Regions from separate parts of the Pseudomonas sp. P2S-1 genome, predicted to be linked through region 1. Evidence: predicted binding sites of a transcription regulator. Region 1 holds the regulator's gene; each other region holds the start of a gene.

The links. The regulator FliA, encoded in region 1, starts transcription of late flagellar genes. The targets are predictions, from matches to a motif close to CTAAAGTTTNNNNNNNNNNNGCCGNTAA.
Region 2: AC2CQI_RS11620 (methyl-accepting chemotaxis protein) is a predicted target of FliA. The motif match lies at 2,373-2,400, and genes of this name have one in related genera.
Region 3: AC2CQI_RS14410 (flagellar protein MotY) is a predicted target of FliA. The motif match lies at 2,446-2,473, and genes of this name have one in related genera.

Annotation. Positions count from the first base shown of each region.
Region 1 covers NZ_CM170068.1:6,422,092-6,426,221, forward strand. Annotated here, with positions in the region: gene flhF (flagellar biosynthesis GTPase FlhF) at 1-1,227, shown strand, start outside; gene fleN (flagellar synthesis regulator FleN) at 1,348-2,181, shown strand; gene fliA (RNA polymerase sigma factor FliA) at 2,178-2,918, shown strand; gene AC2CQI_RS28960 (chemotaxis response regulator CheY) at 3,024-3,398, shown strand; gene AC2CQI_RS28965 (protein phosphatase CheZ) at 3,417-4,130, shown strand, end outside.
Region 2 covers NZ_CM170068.1:2,629,114-2,633,243, forward strand. Annotated here, with positions in the region: gene acnA (aconitate hydratase AcnA) at 1-1,331, shown strand, start outside; gene AC2CQI_RS11615 (CPBP family intramembrane glutamic endopeptidase) at 1,478-2,239, shown strand; gene AC2CQI_RS11620 (methyl-accepting chemotaxis protein) at 2,431-3,996, shown strand.
Region 3 covers NZ_CM170068.1:3,268,087-3,272,216, reverse strand. Annotated here, with positions in the region: gene AC2CQI_RS14425 (peroxiredoxin) at 1-530, shown strand, start outside; gene rnt (ribonuclease T) at 659-1,336, opposite strand; gene pyrC (dihydroorotase) at 1,333-2,379, opposite strand; gene AC2CQI_RS14410 (flagellar protein MotY) at 2,511-3,506, shown strand; gene AC2CQI_RS14405 (argininosuccinate synthase) at 3,635-4,130, shown strand, end outside.

The DNA.
Region 1 (4,130 bases):
GGCAACCGACGGATTGCTGGCGGTGTCGAGCTGACGGCTGCGCTGGACTACAAGCTGTCCGCCCTGGCGCCACGGGTGCCCAACGCCGAGCTGGAAGACGAGCTGCGCAAGACCCAGTCGCGCATCGCCACCGCCCAGGCCGAGCTGAACACCCGCGACGATACCGAGACCGGCAATCGCCAGTTGTTCGCCGGCTTGCCGCTGACCGCCTCCGAGCCGCTGGTCGAGGCGCGCCGCGAAGAGCCCGCACCGGCTCCGGCGGCCCCGGCGCCTTCGGCCATCGACCGGCGCCTGTTCGATTCCATGCGCTCCGAGCTGTCGGGCCTGCGCGAGCTGCTGGAAGTCCAGCTCGGCTCCCTGGCCTGGACCCAGCTGCAAGGCGCCAAGCCACACCAGGCCAACCTCTGGCGCCGCCTGCAGCGCATCGGTCTGTCCGGTCCGCTGGCCCGCGACCTGCTCGACCTGACCCAGGAGATCGTCGACCCACGCCACGGCTGGCGCATGTTGCTGGCGCACCTGGCGCGGATGATCCACGTCCCGGAAGTCGAACCGATCGAGGAGGGCGGGGTGATCGCCATGGTCGGCCCGGCCGGCATGGGCAAGACCACCACCCTGGCCAAGCTCGCCGCACGCTACGTGCTCAAGTACGGCGCGCAGAACCTGGCCCTGGTGAGCATGGACAGTTTCCGCATCGGCGCGCAGGAGCAGCTCAAGACCCTGGGCCGCATCCTCAACGTCTCGGTGACCCACGTCGACCCCGGCCAGTCCCTGGCCCAGGCGCTGGAGCCGCTGCTGCGCAAGCGCGTGGTACTGATCGACACCGCCGGCCTGCAGGCCAGCGACCCGGCCCTGCGCATGCAGCTGGAAACCCTGGCTGGCCGTGGCATCCATGCCAAGAACTACCTGGTCCTGGCCACTACCAGCCAGAAGCAGGTGCTGACCGCCGCCTACCACAGCTACAAGCGCTGCGGCCTGGCCGGTTGCATCCTGACCAAACTCGATGAAACCGCCAGCCTGGGAGAAGTCCTCAGCCTGGTGATCAACCAGGAACTGCCGGTGGCCTATCTCACCGATGGCCCGCGCATTCCTGACGACCTGCACCTGCCGCGGCGGCACCAGTTGGTGAGCCGCGCGGTGAGTGTGCAGATGCAGGACGATCCGAGCGAGGAGGCCATGGCCGACATGTTCGCCGACCTGTACCACAGTGACGGCAAGCGAGTCGGCTGAGGTGGAGATGTATCAGTTGCAAAGTACCTACATCACAGGGTTCGCGTGGCAGCTCAAGGTTGTCGCCAGCGCGTCCCGTCATGTGGCCTCGGTCTAAGCAAGACAAGGTAAAGAACAAATATGGGTAGCATGCATCCCGTACAGGTGATCGCCGTGACCGGCGGCAAAGGTGGCGTTGGCAAGACCAACGTGTCGGTGAACCTCTCGCTGGCACTGGCCGAGCTCGGCCGTCGCGTCATGCTGCTGGACGCCGACCTTGGCCTGGCCAATGTCGACGTACTGCTCGGGCTCACCCCCAAACGCACCCTGGCCGACGTCATCGAAGGCCGCTGCGAGCTGCGCGACGTGCTCCTGCAGGGGCCCGGCGGCGTGCGCATCGTTCCGGCGGCCTCGGGCACCCAGAGCATGGTGCACCTGGCCCCGGCCCAGCACGCCGGCCTGATCCAGGCCTTCAGCGAAATCGGCGACAACCTCGACGTGCTGGTGATCGACACCGCCGCGGGTATCGGTGACTCGGTGGTCAGCTTCGTCCGTGCGGCCCAGGAAGTCCTGCTGGTGGTCTGCGACGAACCCACCTCGATCACCGACGCCTACGCCCTGATCAAGTTGCTCAACCGCGACTACGGCATGAGCCGTTTCCGCGTCCTCGCCAACATGGCGCAGAGCCCGCAGGAAGGGCGCAACCTGTTCGCCAAGTTGACCAAGGTCACGGATCGCTTCCTCGATGTCGCCCTACAATACGTCGGTGCCGTGCCCTACGACGAGTGCGTGCGCAAGGCTGTGCAGAAGCAGCGAGCGGTCTATGAAGCCTTCCCGCGTTCCAAGTGCGCGCTGGCGTTCAAGGCGATCGCCCAGAAGGTCGATACCTGGCCGCTGCCGGCCAACCCGCGCGGCCACCTGGAGTTCTTCGTCGAGCGTCTGGTACAGCCGACCAGTGCAGGACCCGTGCTATGAACGCCAGCGGCTACCGGATGTACAGCAAGTCTTCGCGTGACGCCCAGTACGAGCTGATCGAGCGCTATGCACCGCTGGTCAAGCGTATCGCCTACCACCTGCTGGCGCGCTTGCCGGCCAGTGTGCAGGTGGAGGATCTGATCCAGGCCGGGATGATCGGCCTGCTCGAAGTCTCGAACAAGTACGACTCGAGCAAGGGCGCCAGTTTCGAGACCTATGCCGGCATCCGTATCCGCGGCGCCATGCTCGACGAAGTCCGTAAAGGCGACTGGGCACCGCGCTCGGTACACCGCAATACCCGCATGGTCAGCGACGCGATTCGTGCAATTGAAGCAAAAACCGGCCGTGACGCTAAAGATCACGAGGTTGCTGCCGAACTTCAATTGAGTCTCGATGATTACTACGGGATTTTGAACGATACCTTGGGCAGTCGCCTGTTCAGCTTCGACGACCTGTTGCAGGACGGCGAGCATGAAGGACTGCACGAGGATGGCGCCAGTGCCCAGCTCGAGCCTTCGCGCGATCTGGAAGACGAGCGCTTCCAGGCAGCCTTGGCCGATGCCATCGCCAACCTGCCGGAACGCGAGCGTCTGGTCCTGGCCCTGTACTACGACGAAGAGCTGAACCTCAAGGAAATCGGTGAGGTCCTGGGGGTCAGCGAATCGCGCGTCAGCCAGTTGCATAGCCAGTGCGCGGCCCGTCTGCGCAGCCGGCTGGGGGAGTGGCGGGCGCGTTGAACCTGGTTCGATGCAGTCGTGACAACGTGGTAGCCGGAATTGATTGAATGCGCGCTCAGCGCTGGGCGCGTTAAAGACTGCTTGGAGGTCTAATTGAACAAAGATATGAAAATCCTCATCGTCGACGACTTTTCGACGATGCGGCGGATCATCAAGAACCTGCTGCGTGACCTGGGCTTCACCAACACGTCCGAGGCGGATGACGGCACGACCGCGCTACCCATGCTTGAAAGCGGTAATTTCGACTTCCTGGTCACCGACTGGAACATGCCGGGCATGACCGGTATCGACCTGCTGCGCACCGTCCGTGCACACGAGCGCCTGAAGCACCTGCCGGTGCTGATGGTGACCGCCGAAGCCAAGCGCGAGCAGATCATCGAAGCCGCCCAGGCCGGGGTCAACGGCTACGTCGTGAAGCCTTTCACCGCCCAGGTGCTGAAAGAGAAAATCGAAAAGATCTTCGAACGCGTCAACGCTTGATGCGTGAACGGGGGCGCTATGGACCATAAAGAATCATCTTTGGGCGACTTCGAAGTCACCCTGAAGAAACATGCCCAGGAGCTGGTCGAGAGCCTCGAGCGAGGCCAGTTCGGCGACGCGGTGCAACTGATCCATCAGCTGAACCAGACCCGTGACCGCGGCCTGTACCAGGAAGTCGGCAAGCTCACGCGCGAGCTGCACAGTGCGATCGTCAGTTTCCAGATCGACACGCACATGCCGCAGGCCGAGGAAATATCCCAGATCACCGACGCCACCGAGCGCCTGGCCTATGTGGTCAAGCTCACCGAGGCGGCGGCGAACCGCACCATGGACCTGGTCGAACAAGGGACACCCGTGCTCCACGAGCTGGGTGACGAAGCCAAGGCGCTGCACGCCGATTGGCAGCGCTTCATGCGCAGGGAAGTGGCAGCGTCGGAGTTCCGTGATCTGGTCCAGCGTGTCGACAGGTTCCTGGCGCGCAGCGTCGAGGACAGTCACACCGTCAGTGGCTACTTCAACGATATTCTCCTGGCCCAGGACTATCAGGACCTGACCGGCCAGGTGATCAAGCGGGTGACCTCGCTGGTCACCGAAGTCGAGAAGAACCTGCTCAAGCTGGTGTTGATGGCCAGCCAGGTCGATCGCTTCGCCGGGATCGAGCATGACCGCCGCGAGCTACATGCTGAAAAAGACGAAAGTAAACATCCGACTCGGGGTGAAGGACCACAGATT
Region 2 (4,130 bases), 2.8 Mb from region 1:
AAAAGGCCGTGGAAAAGGGCCTGCAACGCAAGCCCTGGGTGAAGAGCTCGCTGGCGCCGGGTTCCAAGGTGGTCACCGATTACTACAAGGCCGCCGGGCTGACGCCCTATCTGGATCAGCTGGGCTTCGACCTGGTGGGCTACGGCTGCACCACCTGCATCGGCAACTCCGGCCCGCTGGCCGACCCGATCGAGGCGGCGATCACCAAGGCCGACCTGGTGGTGGCCTCGGTGCTGTCCGGCAACCGCAACTTCGAAGGCCGGGTGCATCCGCTGGTCAAGACTAACTGGCTGGCCTCGCCGCCACTGGTGGTGGCCTATGCCCTGGCGGGCACGGTGCGCATCGACCTGAGCAACGACCCGCTGGGCCAGGGCGCCGATGGCAAGCCGGTGTACCTGCGGGATATCTGGCCGAGCCAGCAGGAAATCGCGGCGGCGGTGGCCCAGGTGGATACGCGGATGTTCCACAAGGAATATGCCGAGGTCTTTGCCGGGGATGAACAGTGGCAGGCCATCGAAGTGCCACAAGCGGCGACCTACGTGTGGCAGGACGATTCCACCTATATCCAGCACCCACCGTTCTTCGACGGCATTTCCGGCCCGCCGCCGAAAATCGCCGACGTGCATGGCGCGCGGATCCTCGCCCTGCTGGGTGATTCGGTGACCACCGACCATATCTCCCCGGCCGGCAATATCAAGGCCGACAGCCCGGCCGGGCGTTACCTGCGGGACAAGGGCGTGGAACCGAAGGACTTCAACTCCTATGGCTCGCGGCGCGGCAACCATGAAGTGATGATGCGCGGGACCTTCGCCAATATCCGCATCCGCAATGAAATGCTGGGCGGTGAGGAAGGCGGCAATACCCTGCATGTGCCGACCGGCGAGAAGCTGGCGATCTACGATGCGGCCATGCGTTATCGCGACGAAGGCACGCCGCTGGTGGTGATCGCCGGGCAGGAATACGGCACCGGCTCGAGCCGCGACTGGGCAGCCAAGGGCACCAACCTGCTGGGGGTCAAGGCGGTGCTGGCGGAGAGCTTCGAACGGATCCACCGCTCCAACCTGGTGGGCATGGGCGTGCTGCCGCTGCAGTTCAGTGCCGGGCAGGATCGCAAGCAACTGGGGCTGACCGGGCGGGAGAAGATCGACATCCTCGGGCTGGACGGGGTGAAGATCGAGCCGCATATGAGCCTGAAGTTGCGGATTACCCGGGAGGATGGCGGTGTCGAGGAGATCGCGGTGCTGTGCCGGATCGATACCCTGAATGAGGTGGAATACTTCAAGGCCGGGGGGATTCTGCATTATGTGTTGCGGCAGATGATTGGGCGGTGATCCCACTCTAGCAATCGCTGGCAAGCCAGCTCCCACAGGGACCGCGTGCACCGCTGGACCTGTGGGAGCTGGCTTGCCAGCGATGAGGCCATCAGCTACACCACAAAACCCGGTGTCCTGAACGCCATCACTGCAGTCGAAGCTGCATGCCCTCTCAAAAGCTCCTCCTCACCCTCCTGACCGCCGGCTACGCCCTGGCCCTCACCCACGGCAGCCTCGGCCTTGCCACCCTGCCGGCCTTCCTCCTGCTGCTGGCCAGTGGCTGGATGGTCCGACACCAGCGCTGGAAAATCGCCGGCCATGCGCTCTTCATCCTGCTGGCCCTCGGCCTGGCCCTGCACTGGCTCCCCGGTTTCAACAACGCCCGGGTTTTCGATCAGGTCCGCTTCACCCCGGACGCCGCGACCCTCTCCATGAACCTGAACCTGGACAAGCCCCTGATCGGCTTCTGGCTACTGCTGGCCTGTCCATGGATCATCATGCCGCGCCGAACCCGGCCGGGATTGGCGTTACTGGCGGGCACCATCACCCTTGCCGGATGCCTCGCCCTCGCCTGGCTTATCGACCTGGTGCATTGGTCCCCAAAATGGCCACCCGACGCCTGGCTCTGGGTCGCCAACAACCTGCTGCTGGTCAGCCTGGTGGAGGAAGCCCTGTTCCGCGGCTACCTTCAGGGCGGCCTGCAACGCCTTGTCGGCGCCAACCCCGCCCTCGTTCTGAGCGCCCTGCTCTTCGGCCTGGCCCACGTCGGTGGCGGCTGGGCCTGGGTCGCCCTGGCAACACTGGCCGGCGCCGGTTACGGGTTAGCCTGGCGCCATGGCGGACTGCCGGCGGCGCTGCTGGCCCATTTCGGGCTGAACCTCGCGCACTTCACCCTGTTCACCTATCCGCCACTCGCGACAACATGAACCATCGGTCACTGCCTGACTTATGTTGCGAAAATGTGAAAGAATGCGCGCAAATTACACGAACGTGATGATTTCGCTTAGCTCAAGCGCTTCAAACGAATATTGAGCAAGATCAATAAAACCCAAATATTCATTCAATATTTTCGTGTATCTGCCGATACCTCACGAAAGCCTTGCGGATTGAACAGCTTATGCGCAACAACCAGCCGATTACCCAGAGAGAACGGACTTTCCCTGCCCAACAACGGTTGATTTCGACTACCGATGCCAAGGGTGTCATCACCTACTGCAACGACGCCTTCATCGAGATCAGCGGCTTCTCCCGCGACGAGCTGATGCGCGCACCGCACAACCTGGTGCGCCACCCGGACGTGCCGCCGGCCGTCTTTGCCCATATGTGGTCGACCCTCAAGCAGGGCCTGCCATGGATGGGCATCGTCAAGAACCGCTGCAAGTCCGGCGACCATTACTGGGTCAACGCCTACGTCACGCCGATCTTCGAGAACAACCAGGTGGTGGGCTACGAGTCGGTGCGGGTCAAGCCGACCGCCGAGCAGGTTCGCCGCGCCGAAGCCCTGTACAAGCGCATCAACGACGGCAAGTCGGCGATTCCGAAACGCGACAAGTGGCTGCCCGTGCTGCAGGACTGGCTGCCGTTCATCATGGTCAGCCAGATCGGCTTCCTGATCGGCATCTGGCTGGGTCATTCCTGGGGCTTCGCCCTCGCCGCCGCGCTCTCGGTGCCGCTGGGCCTGCTCGGCCTGAGCTGGCAGCAGCGCGGTCTCAAGCGCCTGCTGCGCCTGGCCGAACAGACCACCTCCGATCCGCTGATCGCCCAGATGTATACCGACAGCCGTGGCGTCCAGGCCCGCCTGGAAATGGCCATGCTCAGCCAGGACGCGCGCCTGAAGACCTGCCTGACCCGTCTGCAGGACACCGCCGAGCACCTCAACGAACAGGCCCGTCAGTCCGACGCCCTGGCCCACAACAGCTCGTCCGGGCTGGAGCGCCAGCGCGTGGAGACCGAGCAGGTCGCCGCTGCGGTCAACCAGATGGCTGCCACTACCCAGGAAGTGGCCAACCACGTGCAGCGCACCGCCGACGCCACCCAGGCAGCGAATCGCCTGACCGACCGTGGCCGCAGCATCGCCGGGGAAACCCGCGACGCCATCCAGCGCCTGTCCACTGCCGTCGGTGAAACCGGGCAGACCGTGACCCAGCTCGCTCGCGACAGTGACGAGATCGGTGGCGTGGTGGATGTGATCAAGGGCATCGCCGACCAGACCAACCTGCTGGCGCTCAACGCCGCCATCGAAGCGGCCCGGGCCGGCGAGATGGGCCGTGGCTTCGCGGTGGTAGCCGACGAGGTTCGCCAATTGGCGCAACGCACCAGCGAGTCCACCGGGCAGATCCACAGCCTGATCGCCAAGTTGCAGCAGACTGCCTCCAACGCTGTGCAGACCATGGAAGCCGGGCATCGCCAGGCCGAGGAAGGCGTGCAGCGGGTGATGGAAGCGGACCAGGCGCTGGTGGGTATCAGCGAGGCCGTGGCCAATATCACCGACATGGCGACCCAGATCGCGGCCGCTACCGAGCAACAGAGCTCGGTGGCCGAGGAGATCAGCCGCAATATCAGCACCATCGCCGCGCTGGCGGATGAAACCTCGGAGCAGGCGCAGCATTCGGCGTTGCTCAGTGAAGAGCTGACGCATACGGCGACGACGCAGTATTCGTTGGTGGAGCGGTTCAACCGCTGACAGTCGGTTGAAATGCGAAAGGCCCGGAAGTGTTGAGCTTCCGGGCCTTTTTTGTTGGTCTTACGGGCCTCATCGCTGGCAAACCAGCTCCCACAGGGTTCAGCGGCGCCGCGGACCCTGTGGGAGCTGGCTTG
Region 3 (4,130 bases), 3.2 Mb from region 1:
ACAGCTTCAACCTGGCCTCCGCTATCAAGGGCAAATACGGCCTGGTGTTCTTCTACCCACTGGACTTCACCTTCGTCTGCCCGTCCGAGCTGATCGCCCTGGACCACCGCATTCCTGAGTTCCAGGCGCGCAACGTCGAAGTCATCGGCGTTTCGATCGACTCGCACTTCACCCACAACGCCTGGCGCAACACCCCGGTCAACAACGGCGGTATCGGCCCGGTCAAGTACACCCTGGCGGCCGACATCTCCCACGAGATCTGCAAGGCCTACGACGTTGAATCCGAAGGCGGCGTCGCCTTCCGTGGCGCGTTCCTGATCGACACCAACGGTGTCGTGCGTTCGCAGATCGTCAACGACCTGCCGCTGGGCCGTAACATGGACGAGCTGCTGCGTCTGGTCGACGCCCTGCAATTCCACGAAGAGCACGGCGAAGTCTGCCCTGCCAACTGGAAAAAAGGCGACAAGGGCATGACCGCTTCGCCAGAAGGCGTAGCTGCCTACCTGAGCGAGAACGCTGGCAAGCTGTAATTTCGCCAAGCACAAAAAAACCGGCCTGATTCAGGCCGGTTTTTTTGCTTCAAGCTTTAAGCTTCAAGCTATAAGAAAAAGCGGGACCGCGTGCGATCTGCCTTTTCTTGTCGCTTGCAGCTTGCAGCTTAGTCGTGGAAATCGTGCCAGCCGCCCATTTCCTTCCAGCGGTTGACGATGCCGCAGAACAGCTCGGCCGTCTTCTCCGTGTCGTAGCGGGCGGAGTGCGCCTCGCGGCCGTCGAAGTCGATGTCGGCGCTCTGGCAGGCCCGCGCCAGCACGGTCTGGCCATAGGCGAGGCCGGCCAGGGTGGCGGTGTCGAAGCTGGAGAACGGGTGGAACGGGTTGCGCTTGAGGTCAGTGCGCGCCACGGCAGCATTCAGGAAGCCGAGGTCGAAGCTGCTGTTGTGCCCGACCAGGATCGCGCGCTTGCAGCCGTTGGCCTTCAGCGCCTTGCGCACGCCACGGAAGATGTCGGTCAGCGCCGCTTCCTCACTCACCGCCATGCGCAGCGGGTGGTCGAGCTTGATCCCGGTGAACTCCAGGGCCGCCTGTTCGATGTTGGCGCCTTCGAACGGCTCGACGCGGAAGAAGTAGGTGTGTTCCGGGAACAGGAAACCCTTTTCGTCCATGCCGATGGTGACCGCGGCGATTTCCAGCAGTGCGTCGGTGGCGCTGTTGAAGCCACCGGTCTCGACATCCACCACGACCGGCAGGTAGCCGCGGAAGCGCTCAGCCATCGGGTGGCGCGAGCCACCGCCGCCGCCGGAACCTTCCAGGTCGTCGTCGAACTGATCATCACTCACTTGCTTTCCTCCAGCAGGCGCCAGCGCAGTGTTTCACCGGCGCGCAGCGGAACCACGGTGTTGTCGCCGAACGGCAGGCTGTCCGGGGCGGTCCAGTCCTCGCGGACCAGGGTGATGCTGTCGGTGTTCGCCGGCAGGCCGTAGAACGCCGGGCCGTGCAGGCTGGCGAAACCTTCCAGCTTGTCCAGGGCGTTGCGCTGTTCGAAAGCCTCTGCGTACAGCTCGATGGCCGCATAGGCGGTGTAGCAACCGGCGCAGCCGCAGGCGGCTTCCTTGGCGTGACGGGCGTGGGGCGCCGAGTCGGTGCCGAGGAAGAACTTTGCATTGCCGCTGGTGGCCGCATCCAGCAGCGCGACCTGGTGGGTATTGCGCTTGAGGATCGGCAGGCAATAGAAGTGCGGGCGAATGCCGCCGACCAGCATATGGTTGCGGTTGTACAGCAGGTGCTGGGCGGTGATGGTCGCGCCGACGTTGGCCGGGGCTTCCTTGACGAACTGCGCGGCCTCGGCGGTGGTGATGTGCTCGAAGACGATCTTCAGGGTCGGCAGGCGTTCCACCAGACGACGCAGATGCTCGTCGATGAACATCTTCTCGCGGTCGAACACGTCGATCTCGCCGCGGGTCACTTCACCGTGGACCAGCAGGAGCATGCCGACTTCGGCCATGGCTTCCAGGGCCGGGAAGATCTTGTCGATGCTGGTGACGCCGGAATCCGAGTTGGTGGTCGCGCCGGCCGGGTACAGCTTGGCCGCGTAGACGAATCCGCTGGCCTTGGCTGCGCGGATGTCTTCCGGCTGGGTGCGGTCGGTGAGGTACAGGACCATCAGCGGCTCGAACGGGCTGCCCGTCGGGCGGGCATCGAGGATGCGCTGGCGATAACCCTCGGCTTCGGCGGCGTTGCGCACCGGCGGGACCAGGTTGGGCATGATGATGGCGCGGGCGAAGGTGCGCGCCACGTCCCGGACGGTATGAGGCAGCACGGCTCCATCACGAAGATGGATGTGCCAGTCGTCGGGACGCAGGAGGGTCAGGCGATCGGACATTGGGGTTTCCAGGCGGTTCGAACTCTGGGCGAATGCTACCGGAAAAGCCTTCCCCGAGCACTCGCTATCAAGTTTTGCCGAAGGCGTCCGATAGCCTGCTGGTAAGTGATGGAATTTAAGTGGAGCCGCCCGTGCGCCAGCGTTATCTAGCCCTGCTCAGTCTGTTTGCCAGCCTTCCGGCCAGCGCCCTGGTGTTCCAGACGCGGGTGGAAAATATCGAATGGAAGGTCGAAGGCGATCAGTTCGAGTGCCGCCTGATCCAGCCCATTGCCGATTTCGGCACGGGCGAGTTCGTGCGCCGTGCGGGCGAGCAGGCGACGTTCCGCCTGCGTTCGAGCAACAACATGCTCGGCAGCGGCTCGGCAACCTTGCTGGCGGCCGCCGCGCCGTGGCAGCCGGGGCGTGGCGATATCAACCTCGGTTCGATCCGCATGGCCCGCAGCGGCGTGCTGTTCAACAGCTCCCAGGGCCAGGCCAGCCGCCTGATCAATGGCCTGATGGACGGACGCAGCACGGTGGTGCGCAACTACGCCGGCGAAGGCGGGCAGACCATGGAAGTGCACCTGCTGCCAGTGCGCTTCAACAAGGCCTACGCCGATTACCAGGCGTGCGCGGCCAAACTGCTGCCGATGAACTTCGACCAGATCCGCCAGGCCCGCATTGGCTTCCCGGGCAACGGCATCGACCTGGACGCCGACGCCCGCGCACGCCTCGACGTAATCCTCGATTTCCTCAAGGCCGACCCGACGGTCAACCATATCGAGCTGGACGGCCACTCCGACAACAGCGGCAACCGCCTGACCAACCGCGACCTGTCGCGCCGTCGCGCCCTGGCCGTGCAGGACTACCTCAAGGCCCACGGTGTACCGGAAGAGAACATTGTCGTGCGCTTCCATGGCGAGCGTTATCCGCTGGCGGCCAACAACTCCGCGGGCAACCGGGCGCGCAACCGCCGAGTGAACATCCAGCTCGACCGGGTCACGCCAGTCGAGAAGCCAGCGGCGGAAAAACCGGCTGATCCAGTGATTCCGGCTGCTCCGGCGCCATCGGCGAACCCGGCTGCACCTGCTGCGCCAGTGACCCCGGCCGCCCAGGCCCAGCCCGCTAAGCCCGTACCGAAGTCCTGAGTGCGACCACCCGTCGCGCTCACGACAGTTCCTGTCGCTTTGTCGTCACAAGCTGTCGCCCCACTGTAAATTCAAGCGCGAGAGCGGTAGAATCCGGGGTTTTCCGTACAACCCCGTGGAGTGATGGCATGGCGGACGTAAAAAAGGTCGTACTGGCGTATTCCGGCGGCCTTGATACTTCGGTGATTCTCAAGTGGCTGCAGGATACCTACAACTGTGAAGTGGTGACGTTCACCGCCGACCTGGGTCAGGGCGAAGAGGTCGAGCCGGCCCGCGCCAAGGCACAGGCCATGGGCGTGAAAGAGATCTACATCGATGACCTGCGCGAAGAATTCGTCCGAGACTTCGTGTTCCCGATGTTCCGCGCCAACACCGTCTACGAAGGCGAGTACCTGCTGGGTACTTCCATCGCCCGTCCGCTGATCGCCAAGCGCCTGATCGAAATCGCCAACGAGACCGGCGCCGACGCCATTTCCCACGGTGCGACCGGCAAGGGCAACGACCAGGTGCGCTTCGAGCTGGGCGCCTACGCGCTGAAGCCGGGCGTCAAGGTCATTGCCCCATGGCGCGAGTGGGACCTGCTGTCCCGCGAGAAGCTGATGGACTACGCCGAGAAGCACGGCA